DNA from 2 places in the Chamaesiphon sp. OTE_8_metabat_110 genome. Region 1 is predicted to be linked to the other one. Evidence: riboswitches for the same ligand, from Rfam matches in the RefSeq annotation. Region 1 holds a riboswitch; the other holds the start of a gene.
The links. Region 1 has a riboswitch for cobalamin ahead of RMO52_RS10465 (DUF1636 domain-containing protein). Riboswitches for the same ligand answer to the same signal wherever they lie in the genome.

Region 1 (5,967 bases):
AGAAATCCCACAAGGTTCAAATCGACTCGGCATCAGGAAGGCATCCGAACCAGCATAAATCCGCCGGGAGAGCGATTCATTGTACATCAGGTAAGTTGCCATCCGTCCGGGATAACGCGAGGCGAGTTGCCACAGTTGCGTCTCATAATTGCGATCGCCAGTCCCCAAGACCACGAATTGAGCGGTAGTATAAGCCAAAAAGCGATCGAGTGTCTGGAGCATCAGATCCAAACCTTTTTGCTCTACTAATCGCGATACCATTCCTACCAAGAAGGTGTCGGGATTGATGGCTAAGCCAACTTCCTGCTGGAGTGCGGCTTTATTTTTGGGACGATCTGCGAGAGTTTTGGTAGTAAAATTCTGGACTAAAGCTTTATCATTTGCCGGATCGTAGACTTCGGTATCAATGCCATTGACGATACCCGACAACCGCCCACTAATGAAAGATAGTAGCCCTTCAATCGTCTCACCATACTCGATCGTCTGAATTTGTGCGGCATAAGTCGGCGAAACTGTATTGACGCGATCGGCATATTGTACCGCCGCCGCCATGGTATTGTGACCTTGCATATACCACGGACACCAGGTAATCCGCTCCAGGTACCACCGCCACGGCCCTTGGTAAGCTAAATTGTGAATGGTGAAGATCGTACTGATATCGGGATCTTGGTGCATCCAGACGGGTAGCATTCCGGTATGCCAGTCATGACAGTGGAGAATATCTGGCTTCCAATAGTTCCAGCAAAACTCCGCCGCGCCATTAGCAAAAAACGTAAACCGCCAATCTTCATCCTCACCGCCATAAATCCGCAGCGGATCGAATACTGGATGCCCAAATAAGTACAGTGGGACATCGGTACCGGGCAAAACTGTCTCATACACCGCGAAGTGATTAAACATCGCGTAGCCATTCCAGACTGGCTCGTAGGGAATATCTAATTTACCAACTAGCGAACCATAATAAGGCATGAAGATCCGAACGTCATGACCCATTTTCCGCAAGAACTTGGGAAGCGCACCAACAACATCACCCATCCCACCAACTTTTGCAATGGGCGCAGCTTCCGCCGCCACAAATAAAATTTTCATAGCTATTTTTTATATTTAGGTATCCGATCCTAATGACATTAGGATAGTCATCTCAGCCATCATACCAGCCATCCAGACCCCAAATTGATTAAAATCTAGATACCTTGGTGTATTGCCCTCCAGTATTATTTCTAATTAATAATTATTAACTATTAATTATTTTAAAGATATTCTAGTAATCTCGGTCTCACGCCAAATAAAGTAAGGATAGCAATGCTCCCTAGCGCAGCCGTAGTATATATCTCAAAATTTTCGACGCGATTATTGCCAAGTTTGATATTTTTCTCAAATTCTTTTTTATTCAATTCCATTAATTCAGTATGCAGATTTTTGTAGCGATCGAATGCCCAATTCGATTCACCAGGATTGGTACCGACACACAAGGCGATCGCTTCAGCTACTTTGCCACTGCGATATAGTTGGCGAATTTGTTTATCGATTTTGAGATAATCGTTAAATGAGCGAAGTGTCTCGATTGCCAGTTTTCGCTCGCCATTAAAGGTAATATTATTTAGTGCATTTGTGAATAATCCAGTTACTTCTCCAGACTTGATGTCTAACGAAGTATTGAGAATCACATTCTCGATCGATAAATTGGGTGGTATGGTAAGAATTTTAGCAACCTTGTCATTAAATGATTGCTCGTGCTTGGGACTGTTTGCTCGATCGAGCAGATAACGGCTCTCGTCGGCGTTAGCTTTATATGACAAAGAGCGCATTTGTCGCAGCGCATATAAAGAGTCGAAAGCATCAGCTTTGGCTACTTTTAAATTTGCAGTCGCGCCAACAAAAGAACTAATTGTATATCCTAAAAGAACGATCGCGATCGCTGTTGCTCCGAGTAACGGTAAATTTAAAATCCGCCGCATTCGTTGATAGATAAAGATCTGCATGATGACTAAAATCGCAATCTGAATCAATCCAACGATCGCGATCGCCAAGCCAATTCCACCATTAGTAAAACGTTGCCGCGTATAACTTTTTTCTAATTCTTGCGAATTTACTCGACCTAATTGTTCGGCTTGGGGAATGATGTCCCGATCCATTAAAGTAGCGGCACTCTGATAGATATTCAATGCACCCGCAAGATCTCCGCGTTTATGCGCTTCTCTGGCTGATTGAAGCTTCAATAAATAAGCACTGTTGTTTAATTGTAAACCTTGAATGATTCGCTCTTCTTCTGGATAGGTAATATTTCTGGCGGCTGCTACCAATCGATCGGCAATTTTCTTGCGATTTGTCTCAAAATCTGCCAATACTTGCCGATTTGCTCCTGGTTTCAATAGCAATTCATTTGCCAAGCTCGCATCCATATCGGCAAATGAATCTTGTAGTTGCTGCGCTGTGAGAATACTCGGTGCAGCATCTTTACCGACAGTCTTGAGCGCTTGGCGCTGGGCGTTGACACCATAGATGCTAATAATTAACATCAATAAGCTAATTCCCCATGTCGCATACCAACCACTGCGGAGAATTTGTGGTGTATTGAACTTAGTGGCTAATTTTTGAGCTGAGCTGGGAATAGCGGTCATCTGAATCGTGCTCCAAATTATCAAAATAATCCTGTCGGGTGGAAATATTGCCATCCAACTCATCATTGGGATTCAATGTAGCAAATATGTTGCATGGTCATAAATCTTAATAGTAATTCTCAGCAAATTATCTTAAGCTAACAGATTAGTGGATATATATTCGGAATATTTTTAACATGACTTCTAATCTGGCTACTAAATTGCGTGAAGGTACTAAAAAATCTCATAATATGGCAGAGAATACGGGCTTTATCGCCTGCTTCCTCAAAGGCACTGTGGAAAAGAAATCCTATCGTAAGCTAGTCACCAACCTCTACTTCGTCTACTCGGCGATGGAAGAGGAAATGCACAAACGTTCCCAAGACCCAATTTTAGCCAAAGTCTTCTTTCCCGAACTCGATCGCAAGGCTGCACTAGAGCAAGACTTAGCCTTCTATTATGGTGCCAACTGGAAAGAGCAAGTAGCACCCTCAGAAGCTACTAAAAAGTATATCGCACGGATTCACGAAGTTGCCGAGCAAGATCCCGCACTGATGGTAGCACACCTCTACACCCGCTACCTGGGCGATCTTTCTGGCGGTCAAATCCTCAAAAAAATTGCGGTAAATGCGATGAAACTCACCGACGGTGAAGGCACCGCGTTTTATGAGTTCGCCCAAATCCCTGATGAGAAAGTATTCAAAGCTAACTATCGTCAAGCAATGAACGATCTTCCCATTGACGAAGCCAAAGCCGACGCCGTTGTCGATGAAGCCAACGCCGCCTTTGGGATGAACATGATTATGTTCACAGAATTAGAGGGTAATCTGATTAAAGCGATCGGAATCCAATTATTCAATCTCCTCACTCGCAAACGCAATCGCAATGGTGGCGAATTGGCTACTGCGGAGTAGGGAGTAGGGAGTAGGGAATAGGGGATAGGGAATAGGGGATAGGGAATAGGGGAGACTGGGGGACTGAGAGTTTCTTGCTCCATTACCTCTTACCTCTTACCTTTTACCTTTTACCTCTTACCTCTTACCTCTTACCTTTTCCTAAAGCCTACCCTCTACCCCCTATCCGCAACCCATCGCCGACAGACTTGTTGATAACAGTCTGGCGGCGAAATTTTGAGGTTTTGACACCAGCCGATATCGAGATTGGTATTAGACTCGATCGCAAAAATTAGCTCGGTTTGGGGGTGATAATTAGTGACAGCAGTAATTATCGGCTCGATCGATCGATCGGGTATCAGCCATTCTTGGAGATAGATCGCAAGCTGTGGCTGGGGAACATAGCGAAAATTGAGATCCGACAACAACGAATCGCTCCCACGAGCATCAGCATCGCCAAAGAGGTCTACTGGGCTGCTAATTGCTACAATTCCCCGATCGAAATTTAGATAGCCTTGCCAAGCCCGATTGCCAATCCAGAGGAAGTTTTGAGCAAACAGGCTGGTGCGGCTCGACGTATTATAGTGCCGCATGAGAAGGTGTAGGTACGAAGAGGGGGGGAATCTTGGCGAGGATGCCTTGCTTGAGCGGTGCGGGGCGCTCTGCCCACGGTAGCACTCCAGTCGGATGCTGATAGTATTTCTCGGCACAGTTTAGGATATTGCCCAGCTCCACAGTGGGATCGTCACTAGCAATATCCCCAAATAAATAAGTGTGCTTGCCAGCAGCGGCAAAAGAAATCGCACAAGAGCGACTACAAGCACTCATACAGCCAACGGCTTGAATCGGAAACTCTGCTGCCAAATCCCAATCTCGATGCAGGGTTTCCAGCTCTTGGAGCAGCCGTTCGCCAGCACTGGTACCAACGCGCTGACCATCTTGCCACTTACTGCCGCAAGTGGTACAAACAAATAAACTCTGTTGTGGGTTCACCTAATACCTCGTAGGTTAAATTGAACTAGATATAGTGCTGGCGGGCATTCTGACTCGATCGCGGCGCAGTTACCAGCGATTTACAGTTGCGGGACAGTGTTGGATTTTCACCAAGCTTTCCCCATTACTTCGAGTGGCTGTTCCCCACTCAAACCAGATCTGAAGTTTCATTATACAGGTTCTGAGATCGCTTACAGAAAATTCGATCTCTCATCACTGACGATCGGGTTTCTCATAATCGATCGAGCGTTACTAGTGCATTTGTATTGTAATTTCTCGATTTCAGAGTACTCACGCGATCTGTAAACTACAATGGTTTTTGGGTCGGAATTCCGATTGCTCGTGGATAGTAAGGATGCGTATCGGTAGTTTTATGTAGCCAGATACAGTGGCGGATGCTGTTAGTAAGCGGAGTATGAAATAAATCTGTTTTAACGATTTCACCACCTAATTTAGCAACTGCTAATTCGAGACTACTAGCTTCTTCCTCAGTCCAATTACCCCGATAGAGGATGGCTGTACCGCCAACTTTGACTAATGGTAGTGCATATTCAGCACAAACATTTGCTGAGGCTACCGCTCTTACTAGGGCGAGATCGTACTGATGACGGTGTTGTCTTTGCTGTCCTAATTCTTCAATTCGACTCACTAGCGGATGAATATTTGGGAGGTCAAGTTCGGGCGCAATCGATTCGATAAATCCAATCTTTTTATTAGTAGAATCAACTAAAGTAAGCTGCCAATCGGCTCTAGCGATCGCGAGTGGCAATCCGGGGAAACCAGCCCCAGTACCGATATCGATGACTTGTAACGCTCTAGAGTCGCTAATTAACTCGCCCACACCGCGCACGGAATCCCACAAATGTTTTTCCCAGAATTCTTCAGGCGCGGTAATTCTAGTGAGGTTTAATTGTTGGTTGGCAGTAATTACTTCTGTATATAAAGCTTGGAGCTGTACTTGCTGTCGATCGCTCGGACACCAATCGATACCTTGCCATACGTCTACATTTGGTAAAGAGGTTGAACTAGGTATTGATGAAATATTCATGCAGGTGATTAATAATTAATAATGTGTGTATTGCAAATAAGTGGATTTTGTAGGGTGGGCACTGCCCACAATATTTAAAATAATTAAATCTACTGCTTATTAATTTTAGACAATTACAAAATGCAAGCTAGAATTTACTTATGTGAAACGACTAAGACGACCCCAAGGGAAATAGCAGCTAAACCAATAATTTGCATAAAAGCGATCGACTCACGAAACCAAAAGTGACCGATTAATACCGAACAAATATAACTGAGTGAAATTGCGGGAGCGGCAATACTTAAATTGACGCGAGTGAGGAGGAGAATATAGACAACTGCCCCGATCGCATAGCAAGTTAAACCAACTAATAATTCTGGAGTGGTAACGATACTAAAGATATGATTTAGAGCGTTATCGACCTCAACTTTTCCCAGTTTAACAGCGCCCAGCT
Region 2 (6,450 bases), on a different contig from region 1:
ACTCGCTCTTAGCTGCGGGTGCCGATCCTAATTTGCTTAGCGATGACGATGGTTTAGCAACTGGGATGACAGCCTTAATGCTAGCTGCTGGGAGCTTTTTTGCCAGCAATCGGCAGCATATTGCCAAGCTGTTGATTGCTGGTGGTGCTGATGTCAATCAACGTGGTGCTGGTGGGAAAACAGCGATTTTTCATGCGGCGTTGGCGGGTTCTGGTTATACCGACTGTGTGGAAGTCTTAATTGCGGCTGGTGCCAATCTCGACGTCCAAGACGATCGCGGACACACGGTATTATCCTCGGTAGCCGCTGCCGAAAACTACCCGATGTTTAATCTGCTGATGCAGGCGGGCGCATCGACAGCCGGACTCGAATCGATCCAACTGATCCAAGCTGCGACAGCCGGGAATGTCGATCGCGTCCGCTCGTTGTTGGCAACTAATGTAAATAAAGATCTCGATCGCGGTGCGGCGATTGGAAATGCCGCCGCCGCCGGACATACCCAGATCGTCGAACTCTTGATTCGAGCTGGCGCAAATGTCAATCTCCGGGATAAATTAGGATTTACGCCGATCGCCAGTGCTGCCTATGCGGGTTATGGTGAGATCGTGCGGCTGCTCATCGATGCAGGTGCCGATATTCAAGCTCCCGCTGGCGGATCTCAGAGTTATTCAGCACTAGAATACGCCCAAATGGGTCTTTATCAATTCGATCGTGACGATCTCCAACACGCTCAAATCATTCATCAGCTTCAGCAATTGGGGGCGCGGTAGATGGGAGACGGGAGATGGGAGTTGGGAGAGGTAAGAGGTAAGAGGTAGGAGTTGGGAGATGGGAGATGGGAGTTGGGAGAGGTAAGAGGTAAGAGGTAAGAAGTAAGAGGTAAGAGGTAGGAGTTGGGAGAGGTAAGAGGTAAGAGGTAAAAGGTAAGAGGTAAGAGGTAAGAGGTAAAACCTCCCCCTCCCCCCGTCTCCCCGTCACCCCCTCCCCCCAACTCCCAACTCCCAACTCCCACTAATGCTCGATAGTTACGATCGAGAGATTAGCTCGCGTGATAGGATGTAGCCAGTCGCGGATAAACCCACCTCGATCGAGATTGGGTGGTCGCGGAGATCGACGGGGAAAGATTGGTGCAAAATCCAACGCTGTCCCGCAACTGTAATGTATTCGGGATGCCATAACTCAATCTCTAGATCGTGTTAAATCTTGAATTAACTGAGTCAGAACGCCTGTCGATTGAAATAAACTACGTTCATCTGCGAGGTTCAAGGTGACAAAATATTTGGATCGAACGAGCATCGGAGCAATCTCCGCTCTAATGCTCGAAGCTTACTACAATTTATCATGGGCTGACTGGTTTCTAGGGGAGCAAGTGCAAATTAGAGCTTTGAGACTGGGGTTGGCAAGATAAAACTGATGGCTCGGCTCAGCTTTATCTTGCATAGCAAACTCACTAGAAATCAATGAAAACAAAATATCAAAAAGTTGCTACCTTGCTGGCAATAGCTGGCTTGAGTAGCTATCTAGTCATTGGCTCGCCCGCACCAGCTCAGGCGATGCACATTGCCGAGGGCTATTTACCCTTTGAGTGGGCAGTGTTTTGGTGGGTAGTTGCTTTGCCTTTTTTCTTAGTGGGCTTGCGATCGATCGATCGGATTACGACAGCGCACCCAGAATTAAAGCTACTCCTAGCATTATCTGGAGCCTTTACCTTCGTCCTCTCTGCGCTCAAAATTCCGTCGGTCAATGGTAGCAGCTCTCACCCAACTGGAACGGGACTAGGCACGATTTTATTCGGCCCTTTGGTGATGTCGGTAATAGGTGGATTGGTATTGCTATTTCAAGCGGTACTATTGGCTCATGGCGGATTGACAACATTGGGTGCAAATGCCTTTTCGATGGCAATTGTCGGTCCGCTGGTCGCGTATGTTGTCTACAATACGATCGCCAAAACTGTGCATCAAAAAGTCGCAGTATTTATGGCTTCAATGTTAGAAAACTTGTGTACTTATCTAGTAACAGCGGTGCAATTAGCACTAGCTTTTCCAGCCGCGCAAGGCGGATTTATAGCGGCCTTTATTAAATTCGTTGGTGTATTTGCGATTACCCAAATTCCCTTAGCAATTAGTGAAGGATTATTAACTTTACTGGTATGGAACTGGCTGCAAGACTACGGTCAACAGGAATTGAGAATACTAGGACTCTTTAAACCAGGAAATAATTTAGATGCAGAAATTAACGAGTAATTGGTGGCTATTAGGTATTGTTGCTGCCTTATCTTTTGCACCAGTTTTGATTTTTCAAGGTAAAGAATTTAAGGCGACAGACAGCCGGAATCAAACGGCGATCGAAGAAGTTCAACCGGGTTACAAGCCGTGGTTCCAACCTGTAATTAAGCCATCAGGCGGTGAAATTGAAACATTTTTATTTGCAACTCAAGCGGCGATCGGATCGGGTGTGACTTGTTATATTTTAGGTTTATATAAAGGGCGCACCGAACGCCGTCAAGCCGATCGAATTACCCGTTCGATCGAACATCGCGATTAGTGCAGATTCATCTCGATACACTTGCCTATAGCAATCGGCTGCGCCAACTTCCCCCCGCTCAAAAGCTCTGGTTTGCCCTCTGGATGCTGCTGCTAGCGCTGGTCAGCCACTACCCGGTACAAATCCTCATTTTTGGGTGGATGAGTGTCTGGATCGTCATTTACGCGGGGATTCCGCGTCGGGTTTACGGTGCGATGTTGGTGGGAGTTTTAGTGTTTTTGATAACTAGTCTGCCAGCGATCGCGATCGAGTATGCTAGGAACAGTACACCTGCAATTCAGGCTGATACCTTGTGGCACATGGGCATCGGCAGCGGGCAGATTTATCTGAGTTATCGCGGCACGATCCGGGCACTCGAATTGCTGGTAAGATCCTCGGCGAGTACTTCGGTGCTGTTTTTTATCGTATTGACAATTCCGGCGATCGATCTGGTTGTTACTTGCCAAAAACTTGGCTGTCCGCAGATTTTGATTGAGTTATCGTTATTAATTTACCGCTGCATTTTTATATTGGGAGATACCGCACAAACAATTATCACAGCGCAAATCTCGCGCGGTGGTTATCGGACGCACCGCTTGCGGCTCAATAGCTTGAATCTACTGGTACGACAGTTGATTCACCGGACGGCGAACCGTTATCGCCAGTTGACACTAGGCATCAATGCGCGAGGTTTCAATGGGGAATTGCGATTTTGGCAGCCGCAGTCTCATGTGTACTCGTGGCGTTATGCCATAGAATCGATCGCAGGTTGTCTGGTACTGACAATTGGAGAAATTTTGTATCGGCGCTATGTCTGAATATTTACTGGAGTTTCAAGACGTTTATTATAGCTATCCAATGGCAACGACGCCGACTCTACAAGGGTTGAGTTTGCGGCTGCCCAAACAGCAAAAGACGGCACTAATCGGTCAAAATGGGTGTGGGAAGTCTACGATGTTGGCGATCGCGGATGGATTAGCTCAGCCCGATCGGGGGAAGGTTATATTAGATAATATCCCCTTAGCTTTCAATCGAGCCGCACTCAGACGCTGGCGACAACGGGTAGGTTTAGTATTTCAAGATCCCGAACAGCAACTCGTCGCACCAACTGTCGCCGCAGATATTTCTTATGGGTTGTGCAATCAAGGTTTACCCACAGCAGAAGTAGCGGCAAAAGTGATGAAGACGCTTACGGACTTTAATTTAGAAGCCTTGGCAATGTCGCCCTTACAACACTTGAGCCTAGGACAAAAAAAGCGGGTGAGTATTGCTGGGGTAATGGCTTTGCACCCAGAGTTATTGCTCTTAGATGAGCCGACAGCTTACCTCGACTCGGTACAGACGCGCAACTTATTAGTAGAATTAGAAGCGATCGCCCAGCGTGGTACGACGCTGCTAATCGCCACTCACGATCTGGATTTTGTCTATCAATGGGCGGACTGGATTTTGGTAATGGAGCAAGGGCGGCTGATTACAGAGGGTGAAACGTTGGCGGTGTTCGATCGACTGCAATTTATGCCAGAATTTGAGCTAGGGATGCCGCTATTGTGGCAAATGTGGTCGCCCTTAGCTGCCAAAATGCCTAAAGTCCCCGCCCCTCGCTCGATCGATGAATTCAATAGTTACTTACAATCGATCTTATCGAACATCAGCCTGACTCCCGAAGTTTAGATAACGGCAATAATTCAGTCACTCTTCAGGCTCTCCCAACTCCCAACTCCCATCTCCCATCTCCTCCTAAAATAGCACTAAGAATACCGCTTAGTCCTACGGTAGAGCGTCTTTGAGCGCCGTTCTCGCCGCTAAGTGATTGCGAGTGGATGTCAAAATTTCTACTTCTCGATCGAGTCGTGTCGTAGTATCTTGCATTTCGAGTAGAGCCTGCTGTTCCGCAGCCACACCATATAGATGGCTGGCTACCCAGTACGATAGTTCGATCGGCAGTTCGGGTAAATTATCTGGTAGCTCGACGGGCTGCTCGGTGAGCTTACCAGACAGATGCACCACATCGCGCAGGAGTCGCTCCACATCGGTCGCTAAGGGGCGTAAATCTGCTTCGGTGGGACGATCTTCGATCCACTCAACTAACCCCACTCGATAGGGCTTCTCGCGCACGTATTCGAGCACTCGGAACCGCTGCTGTCCCATCGTCAGAACTTTCATCCGATCGTCTGGCAACTGCTGGAAGTGGACGATCTCCGCACAACAGCCGATATCTGCTGGTTGTCCTCTGACGGGATCCCACATCTGCACGCCAAATCGCCTGTCGCTGCTCATGATCGTGTTCATCATGATCCGGTAGCGAAATTCAAAAATATGCAGCGGTAAAGGACGACCGGGAAATAGCACCAGTTCGGGAAGCGGGAATAAGGGGAGTTCTCTCACGGCGATTGTAGAAGAAAGTGCCATTTACGGATTAGATGTAAAGCATGGGTTCTTATCTAAGGTTAACGGATCTAACCCCATAAGTGCTAGGTGCCAAACGTCATAATTGCGATCTCCAACTTCATTATAGGTCTTGATGACTGGCGAACAGATCTCGATCCAATCGCAGCTTAAGTCATGGGGCAGAAACTGCTCGGCTACATTATCCCCGTTCGAGGATATCGCAATCGTCCAATGTCTCAACTGCTCTAAAACCTAATCTGAGGTATAGATTCTTGGCTGGATTACCTCTAAGTACCCGCAATCGAACGAGTTCATTTGCAATAGATGGATGTTTTGCTAAGTTTTTGAAGCTGGGAAAAAATCGCCAATATCTAGTGAAATCTCTGGAAATTCAGGTAAGTTAATCGAGCGCGGCGGCGTAACAATTTGCACGCTAGTATAAATATTACCTTCAGGTTGACGATATATTTCTAAGCGATCGTCAATCAAATTAACAATCCAATATTCACTAATTCCGGCAGCAGCATAGAGTGGAGCTTTAGTCTCGCGATCGAACTTAATACTCGAATCCGCGACTTCAATTACAAGGATAATATCAGCAGGAGATGGATGACTGTTAACATAATCATCCGATCGCAATCTGGCGATGACGATATCTGGTTCCGGTTCGCTATTATTGAGCAAAGTAATCGGATCTTGACAGCGCACGATCGCCCGTCGTTGAATGAGCATCGGTAGTTCTGTTATGAGTCTGGTCGTAGAAACAGTGTGCCGAGTACCTTTTGCCGCCATCGTGAAAATTTGTCCTAAGATTAATTCTACTCGCTCTCCTTCCCTGATAATGCCACTTTCCATCATGCCGTAATATTCGGTACTAGTGAGCTGACGGATTTGAGTATTAACCATGCGATCGACCTCTAGCAATGCAACTTACTTTTTATGATAACATCTACAAAAAAGTCCTCAAATGAGGACTTCTGAACATAAGTTATTGGCTCAATATCTAGAGTTTCACTTCAATATCTACACCTGCTGGTAAATCTAATTTCATCAAGGCGTCGATCGTTTTGGCAGACGGATCTTTGATATCGATAATGCGACGATGGGTGCGAGTTTCAAAATGCTCGCGGGAATCTTTATCGACGTGGGGCGATCGCAAGACGCAATAGATCCGGCGGCGAGTTGGTAAGGGAATCGGCCCGATCGCAGTTGCGCCAGTCCGATTGGCAGTTTCGACAATTTTGTCACATGAGGTATCTAGTAAACGGCGATCGAATGCTTTAAGACGAATCCGAATTTTTTGCTGAGTAATAGTTGCCATAATTTTAGGGTTTGGTTGTCAAGGTACAAAAGTAAGAAATAATTCATCAGACACAAAGATAGAGATACACCCAAGGCATATCTCTATCTTTAATTTAGGTAATTAACCTATTTGATAATTTTGGCGACGACACCAGCGCCGATCGTCCGACCGCCTTCACGGATTGCGAAGCGCATTCCTTGTTCGATCGCGACTGGGTTGATCAGTTCTACGGTCAT

Region 2: another riboswitch for cobalamin. It lies ahead of RMO52_RS01560 (energy-coupling factor ABC transporter permease); the one in region 1 lies ahead of RMO52_RS10465 (DUF1636 domain-containing protein).

Annotation. Positions count from the first base shown of each region.
Region 1 covers NZ_JANMZA010000291.1:249-6,215, forward strand. Annotated here, with positions in the region: partial or broken gene glgA (glycogen synthase GlgA) at 1-1,089, opposite strand, end outside; gene RMO52_RS10450 (hypothetical protein) at 1,251-2,621, opposite strand; gene RMO52_RS10455 (heme oxygenase (biliverdin-producing)) at 2,798-3,514, shown strand; gene RMO52_RS10460 (hypothetical protein) at 3,670-4,086, opposite strand; gene RMO52_RS10465 (DUF1636 domain-containing protein) at 4,073-4,486, opposite strand; cobalamin riboswitch at 4,508-4,659, opposite strand; gene rsmG (16S rRNA (guanine(527)-N(7))-methyltransferase RsmG) at 4,794-5,534, opposite strand; gene RMO52_RS10475 (EamA family transporter) at 5,669-5,967, opposite strand, start outside.
Region 2 covers NZ_JANMZA010000038.1:294-6,743, forward strand. Annotated here, with positions in the region: gene RMO52_RS01555 (ankyrin repeat domain-containing protein) at 1-770, shown strand, start outside; cobalamin riboswitch at 1,079-1,249, shown strand; gene RMO52_RS01560 (energy-coupling factor ABC transporter permease) at 1,461-2,243, shown strand; gene RMO52_RS01565 (energy-coupling factor ABC transporter substrate-binding protein) at 2,224-2,544, shown strand; gene cbiQ (cobalt ECF transporter T component CbiQ) at 2,544-3,341, shown strand; gene RMO52_RS01575 (ABC transporter ATP-binding protein) at 3,334-4,194, shown strand; gene RMO52_RS01580 (LON peptidase substrate-binding domain-containing protein) at 4,291-4,932, opposite strand; gene RMO52_RS01585 (Uma2 family endonuclease) at 5,248-5,817, opposite strand; gene rpsJ (30S ribosomal protein S10) at 5,915-6,232, opposite strand; partial or broken gene RMO52_RS01595 (EF-Tu/IF-2/RF-3 family GTPase) at 6,340-6,450, opposite strand, start outside.